One region of the Mammaliicoccus lentus genome, then DNA from elsewhere that is predicted to be linked to it. Evidence: riboswitches for the same ligand, from Rfam matches in the RefSeq annotation. Region 1 holds a riboswitch; each other region holds the start of a gene.
What was found. A riboswitch is a leader RNA that binds a small molecule or an ion and turns the genes downstream of it on or off. The one in region 1 is predicted to bind thiamine pyrophosphate.

Region 2: another riboswitch for thiamine pyrophosphate. It lies ahead of tenA (thiaminase II); the one in region 1 lies ahead of ACNMOQ_RS09625 (ECF transporter S component).
Region 3: another riboswitch for thiamine pyrophosphate. It lies ahead of tenA (thiaminase II); the one in region 1 lies ahead of ACNMOQ_RS09625 (ECF transporter S component).

What each region holds. Positions count from the first base shown of each region.
Region 1 is NZ_OX344834.1:1,932,774-1,935,098, forward strand. It holds gene auxA (lipoteichoic acid stability factor AuxA) at 1-226, opposite strand, end outside; gene ACNMOQ_RS09620 (hypothetical protein) at 374-499, shown strand; TPP riboswitch at 774-877, shown strand; gene ACNMOQ_RS09625 (ECF transporter S component) at 970-1,545, shown strand; gene ACNMOQ_RS09630 (ABC transporter ATP-binding protein) at 1,557-2,325, shown strand, end outside.
Region 2 is NZ_OX344834.1:831,985-834,309, forward strand. It holds gene ACNMOQ_RS04020 (LysM peptidoglycan-binding domain-containing protein) at 148-981, shown strand; TPP riboswitch at 1,127-1,224, shown strand; gene tenA (thiaminase II) at 1,301-1,981, shown strand; gene thiD (bifunctional hydroxymethylpyrimidine kinase/phosphomethylpyrimidine kinase) at 1,984-2,325, shown strand, end outside.
Region 3 is NZ_OX344834.1:402,883-405,207, forward strand. It holds gene ACNMOQ_RS01805 (PTS beta-glucoside transporter subunit IIBCA) at 1-467, shown strand, start outside; gene ACNMOQ_RS01810 (epoxyqueuosine reductase QueH) at 620-1,339, shown strand; TPP riboswitch at 1,404-1,512, shown strand; gene tenA (thiaminase II) at 1,583-2,260, shown strand; gene ACNMOQ_RS01820 (acetylornithine deacetylase) at 2,281-2,325, shown strand, end outside.

The DNA of each region.
Region 1 (2,325 bases):
AAATGACTGGAAAACCACCTATATAGTGATTTAAAATTCTTACTAACTCATCAAAAAAAGCTACAAAAAAGTCCCAAATATTACGAATATGGATATTAGCAGAGTCTTTAATATTATAATCTTTAATACGTGGTGCATTAAATAATATCAGTAGGCCCGTTATGATAATGAATATACCTATAATCCGGCTAAAATGAACTTCCCAGCTTTTTTTCTTAATAGACATGTTCTTCACCTCATTGAACATTATAATTGTTTCATTTTCAAATGTCTTTAAATAAATCGAAAATCAGCCCCAAGAAGTATAAATAAGTTTAAAAGTCAGTACTACCTGGGTATATAATAATATCATACATTTTAAGGGAGTGTTATTATGAGTAATAACGATAAACATAAAGAAGAAGCAGAAAAAGCTAAGAAAAAAGAACAAGAAAACAAAAAAGATAACGATAAAGGACAAGATGAAACAAAAGACAACATTCAAGACACTTTTGAATAAATATATCTTATCTTAAATTTCAACGCTTGAGAGGCTGGGACATAAATACATGTCTCAGCCTCTTTCATTATAATGGTAGTAGCTGAAATGCACTTATATCAAGCTTTTTTAACCCTAGTAATCTTTGCCGGGGCGGGACTACGAAATCTTTTTAATAAAATGAGATTTCTGTCCTACTCCCTCATTCTTATTATATTTTTGAATAATATGATGTTACAAAATGTTCTTATTGACAAAAGATTTAATAAGACTTATCGTAGTGTTAACAAATCAATAAATGCACTAGGGGCGTTTTAAACTGAGACAGACCTGAAAAAGTCTGAACCCTTTGTACCTGATCTAGATTATACTAGCGTAGGAAAGTGTTCGTGAATCTTATAATATTCATTTTTATAATGATAACAATATTTTTATGCGCTTCTATCTAGATATAGAAGTGCATTTTTTTATATAAAAAAGGAGAATTAGTTATGGCAAAAAGATTAACTTTATCTGATATTTTAGTAACTGTATTAATAGGTGCTGTATTTGCGATTATTTATAAATTTTTATGGTTACCGTATGAAGTTTTAAAACCACTTGGTCTCCATTTAGAGCAATCTATTTATGGTTTTTGGTTTATTGCAGCTATTATCACTTATTTGATTATTCAAAAACCTGGTGTAGCATTATTAGCAGAATTTGCAGCGGGTGCTGGCGAAACAATAGTTATGGGACAATTTGATATTCCTACTTTTGTATATGCCTTACTTCAAGGCTTAGCTTGTGAAATTGTATTTTTAGCTGTTCGATATAAATCGAGAAAGTTATCTGTCGCTATTATAGCTGGAGCTTTGGCTGGTATCATTACTTTACCCGTTGATTGGTTTTATAATTATTTAGGCGATGTTGCAACTTGGAATATTATATTAATGTTCAGCATAAGAATACTGAGCGGAGCTATATTAGGTGGCGCGCTTGGATACGCTATTGTACGAGCACTTGATCGAACTGGTGTTACTAAATTATTCAGACCTTCTTCTAAAAAAGATTACGACTTATTATAGGAGCTATAAAATTGTTATCACTTAAAAATCTTAGACTTAAATATCCAGATGATGAACGTATCATTTTTAAAAATTTAAATATTACTATAAATGATAGAGAGAAAGTTTTATTACTTGGTCCGAGTGGTTCAGGTAAAAGTACCCTATTAAATGTATTAAGTGGCATCATTCCTAGGTCTGTAGATATACCTATGAAAGTTGATGAAAAGCATATTGACCCTTTCCCAGGTGTTATATTTCAAGATCCTGACACACAATTTTGTATGCCTAAAATTAAAGAAGAGTTGGCTTTTGTATTAGAAAATATGAAAGTTGAGCCTAACCGAATGGATTCACTTATATCAAAAGCTATGCAAGAAGTTAACTTAGAGGCAGACCCATCTAAAAAACTTAGCCAACTTAGCGGTGGAATGAAACAGAAATTAGCTATTGCTTCTATTTTATTGCAAAAAACTGATACTTTATTTTTAGATGAACCAACTGCAATGTTAGATACATCTTCTACTTATCAACTTTGGGATTTACTCATGCAACATTGGGAAAATCAAACAGTTGTAATTGTTGAGCATAAAGTTGATTATATATGGAATTATGTAGACAGAGTCATTGTCATGAACGATAAAGGGCAAATTACGCATGATAGTACACCTGACGACATATTAAATAACCATACTGACGTATTAAATGAATATGGTGTTTGGCATCCTAATTCATGGGATTATGCACCTAAATCACTTTCTATTAACCATAAATACGAACCTTTATTAAATATAAGTAATC
Region 2 (2,325 bases), 1.1 Mb from region 1:
ATATTCTTGAGATTTATGTAATACAATTGTAATAATTAGCTGTAATTTTTCATATGGTTGTAACCTATGTCATCAAATTTAATGATATAGTTTATAAAGTAAAAATCATAAATAAAGAGATAACCTTACAGGAGGAAATATTCAATCATGAAAAAATTATTAGCAGTTTCAACAGCAGCAGTTGCAGTTACGACAGGGGTAACAGCTACAGCTGATGCAGCAACTCATACAGTAAAATCGGGAGACACTTTATTTGAGATCTCTAAACAATACGGAACAACAGTTGACGCACTTAAAGCGGACAATGGTTTAAATTCAAACTTAATCTTACCTAACCAAGTAATTAAAGTTAATGAAGCGAAAGCAGAAAATACTGAAGCGACTACAGAATACACTGTAGTTTCAGGAGATACTTTAGGGAAAATTGCATCTAAATATGATGTAACAGTATCTCAATTGAAAGCATGGAACAACTTAAATTCAGATCTAATTGTTGTTGGTCAAACTTTATCATTACAAGCACCAGCACAATCAGCTGAACCAGCAACAGCTCCAGTAGCTCAACAAGCTCCGGTTCAACAAACTGAAACACAAGTTGAAGCACCAGCTTACCAAGCTAACTATCAAGCACCAACACAATCATACAAAGCACCAGCTCAACCAACATACAATAAAGTTCAAACTTCACAAACTTCATATAAAGCGCCAGCTCAATCGGCTAGCACTGGTGGATCTACTAAAGCTCAATTCTTAGCTGCAGGTGGAACTGAAGCAATGTGGAATACAATTGTATTACCAGAATCAAGTGGTAATCCAAATGCGGTAAGCCCTAACGGTTACCAAGGTTTAGGTCAAACTAAAGAATCATGGGGAACTGGTTCTGTAGCTACACAAACTAAAGGTATGTTAAACTACGCGAAACAACGTTATGGTTCTGAAGCAGCTGCAATTGAATTCCGTAAAACTCATGGCTGGTGGTAAGCTAAAAGCTTAATTTTCAAGTTATATAAATAATATTAATTCAATCGTCTAGGAAATATCCTAGGCGATTTTTTATATTTTACTAATGTTGTTTAATTTGACCATTATAAATGTATTTGATAATCTTAAAGTAATTGAATAAAGGAATGACTACTAGGGGCGCCTATAGGCTGAGATGAATTCGTTCAGTCCCTTATACCTGATTTGGATAATGCCAACGTAGGAAAGTGGTCAATTAACGTATACTCTACTTTTAATTGACTTCTTTTTATACGAAAGAAGTCATTTTTTTATTTAAAAAATTATTAGGAGAGATAACATGCGTTTTTCTGAGCAGTTACAACAAAAAGTAGAACCAATTATTGAAGAAATATATAATGATGGATTCATTCAAGGGTTTGTAAATGATGACATTTCAGCAGAAGCTGTAAAGCATTATTTAAAAGCGGATGCCAGATATTTAAATGAATTTGCTAAAGTCTATGCGCTATTAATTCCTAAGATAGACTCTAAAGAAGAGTTGAAATTTTTATTAGAACAAATAGAATTCGCTTCTTCAGGGGAAGTAGGAGCTCATCAAATATTAGCGGATTATATCGGTGAAGATTATCATGAAGTAATAAAAGATGGGGCATGGTATCCTACTGCAGATCACTATATTAAGCATATGTATTATAATGCGTACGCACATGAAAATGTTGCTTATACTGTAGCAGCTATGGCACCATGTCCATATGTATATAGAAGGATAGCTCAACTAGCTATTGAGAGAAATAATTTTTCGTCTAATCATAAGTTACAAGAATGGTTTAAATTTTACTATAAAGGTATGGATGAACTAATGGGCGTACTAGACAACTGGCTCGATACTTTTAGTGAAAATGCATCTAAAGCAGAAATAGAACTAGTCGAAAGAAATTTTTTAGAAAGCACTGTTCATGAACGCAATTTCTTCAACATGTCGTATATTCAAGAAAAATGGGAATTTGAGGAGAGATAAATATGAAAAAACCAAACATTGCGTTATCGATTGCTGGTACCGACCCAACAGGCGGAGCAGGTATCATGGCAGATTTAAAATCATTTCAAGCGTCAGGAGTATATGGAATGGCAGTTCCAACTAGTATCGTTTCTCAAAATACTTTAGGTGTACAAGATGTCTACCATTTACCTATAGAAGTACTTGAATCTCAATTGAAAAGTGTATTCGATGATGAAACGCCAGATGCAATAAAAACGGGCATGATTGCATCAGAAGAAATGATGGAAACAATCAAACCTTATATTGAACAAGCTAATAAACCTTATGTCATTGATCCTGTAATGGTCGCTAAAAGTGGAGAT
Region 3 (2,325 bases), 1.3 Mb from region 1:
ATAAAATTCCTGAAATGTTAAACAGTGTTACACAAGGAAAAATAATATCCTTAGCAGATGTAAATGACCCGGTATTTTCTCAACGAATGATGGGTGAAGGTTTTGGTACAATACCAGAAATTGATGAGATATACAGTCCAATAAAAGGTAGAGTTACTTTAATTTCAGATTCTAAACATGCCATTGGCTTTGAAACAGAAGAAGGACTAGAAATTTTAGTGCACATGGGAATAGACACAGTTGAAATTAAAGAAGATGTATTCGAGCTTAATGTTAAAGAAGGACAAGTTGTTAAACCAGGTCAATTAATTGCTAAAATGGATAGAAATCGAATCATAGAATTAAATAAAGAAACGACTATTATCACAGTTGTTACTAATAGTGTTGATAAAGTTAACCATTTAAAATTACTTAAACAAGGATTGGTCTATAATAACGAGCGAATAGCAGAACTTAATTTAAAATAAATATATTTAAAAAGAGGTTCTTGAGATAATAAAAGAATCTCTTTTTTGCGGCTAATACCCACGCATATCCAACCTTAACACAATTGCCTCTCATCACTGATTGTTATAAAATAAAATATATTTTACAATTTTTAACATAAGGAGTGTTGAGGTTGATTGCTGCGAATAACATTATTGATAAGATGAAAAATCAAAAGATTAATTACGATAGAGTAATGAGAAAAATGATAAGTGATTGGGAGCGTCAAGAGGAAAGACCTAGTATTTTAATTCATAGTTGTTGTGCACCTTGTAGTACTTATACGTTAGAGTTGTTAACGGAGTATGCTGATGTTGCGATTTATTTTGCGAATCCTAATATTCATCCTAAAGCTGAGTATCAAAGAAGAGCTAAGGTTCAAGAAGATTTTGTTACAGCTTTTAATGAGAAAATGAATACGAATGTCAAATATATAGAGGCGCCATATGAGCCACATAAATTTATGAAAATGGTAAAGGATAAAGAACTTGCTGATGAGAATGAAGGTGGTCTAAGGTGTACTGCTTGTTTTGAAATGCGTCTAGAACTTGTTGCTGAAGCGGCTGTAAACTTAGGCTATGACTATTTTGCGAGTGCTTTAACACTGTCACCTAAGAAAAACGCTCAATTGATTAATGAATTAGGTATGGAAGTACAAAGTATTTATAATGTTCATTATTTACCGAGTGATTTTAAGAAGAATAAAGGATATGAAAGATCAATTACGATGTGTAAGGAATATGATATTTTTAGACAATGCTATTGTGGTTGTGTATTTGCAGCTATGCAACAAGGTATTGATTTTAAAGAAGTGAATAAAAGTGCTAAAGCATTTTTAAAGTCATGTGAATAAATTGAAATTTGCAAAAAATATAAAAAGAATGTATGTTGGTGTTACGAACTAATTAAATATACGAAGAAACCACTGGAAGTGCCTTATTTTTAGGCTGAGATTAAAGATTAACTTTAAAATTCCTTGAACCTGATCTAGATGATACTAGCGTAGGAAAGTGGCGTAACTTTATCTGTATGTGAGTACACGCTATTTTCTAATGGAAAATAGCGTTTTTTTTATATTCTTAAGGAGGAAAATACCATGAAATTTACAGAAAGATTATTTGAGCGTGTCGAACCAATTTGGGCATCTTATTTAGAACATCCATTTATTGAAAAGTTAGGTAAAGGTACGTTGGAACAAGAAAAATTTAAACATTGGTTAAGGCAAGATTATATTTATTTAATTGAGTATACGAGATTATTTTTAATAGGAGCATCTAAATCTACAGACTTAAATATGATGACAACGTACGCAGATTTGGCAAATGGAACGTTGCATACAGAAATGGATTTACACCGCGGATATGCTAAGCAATTCGACATTTCTGAAGAGGAGCTACAAGAAACAGAACCAGCAGAAACTACTGTAGCATATACAAGCTATATGCTGAATTTAGCTCAACAAGGTGGAATTGAAAATGTGATTGCAGCTATTTTAACTTGTACATGGAGCTATAATTATATTGGTTTGAAACTAGCAAATATTGAAGGAGCAACAGATCATCCACTTTACGGAGAATGGGTGAAAATGTATTCATCTGACGAATTTACTTTATTTAAAGAAGATTGTATTGAATTAATGGATAAAGTAGCTGAAGGTAAGACTGAAGAAGAATTAGCGCGATTAGAAAATATAGTCGTAAAGACGAGCTACTATGAATATATGTTCTGGGAGATGGCTGAGAATTTAGAAACGTGGTCAGTGCCAGTAAAATAAACTAAAGGCAGGTAGTAGAAATGAACCAAAGACATTTTGATTTAATCGATATGCTCATCAAGTTT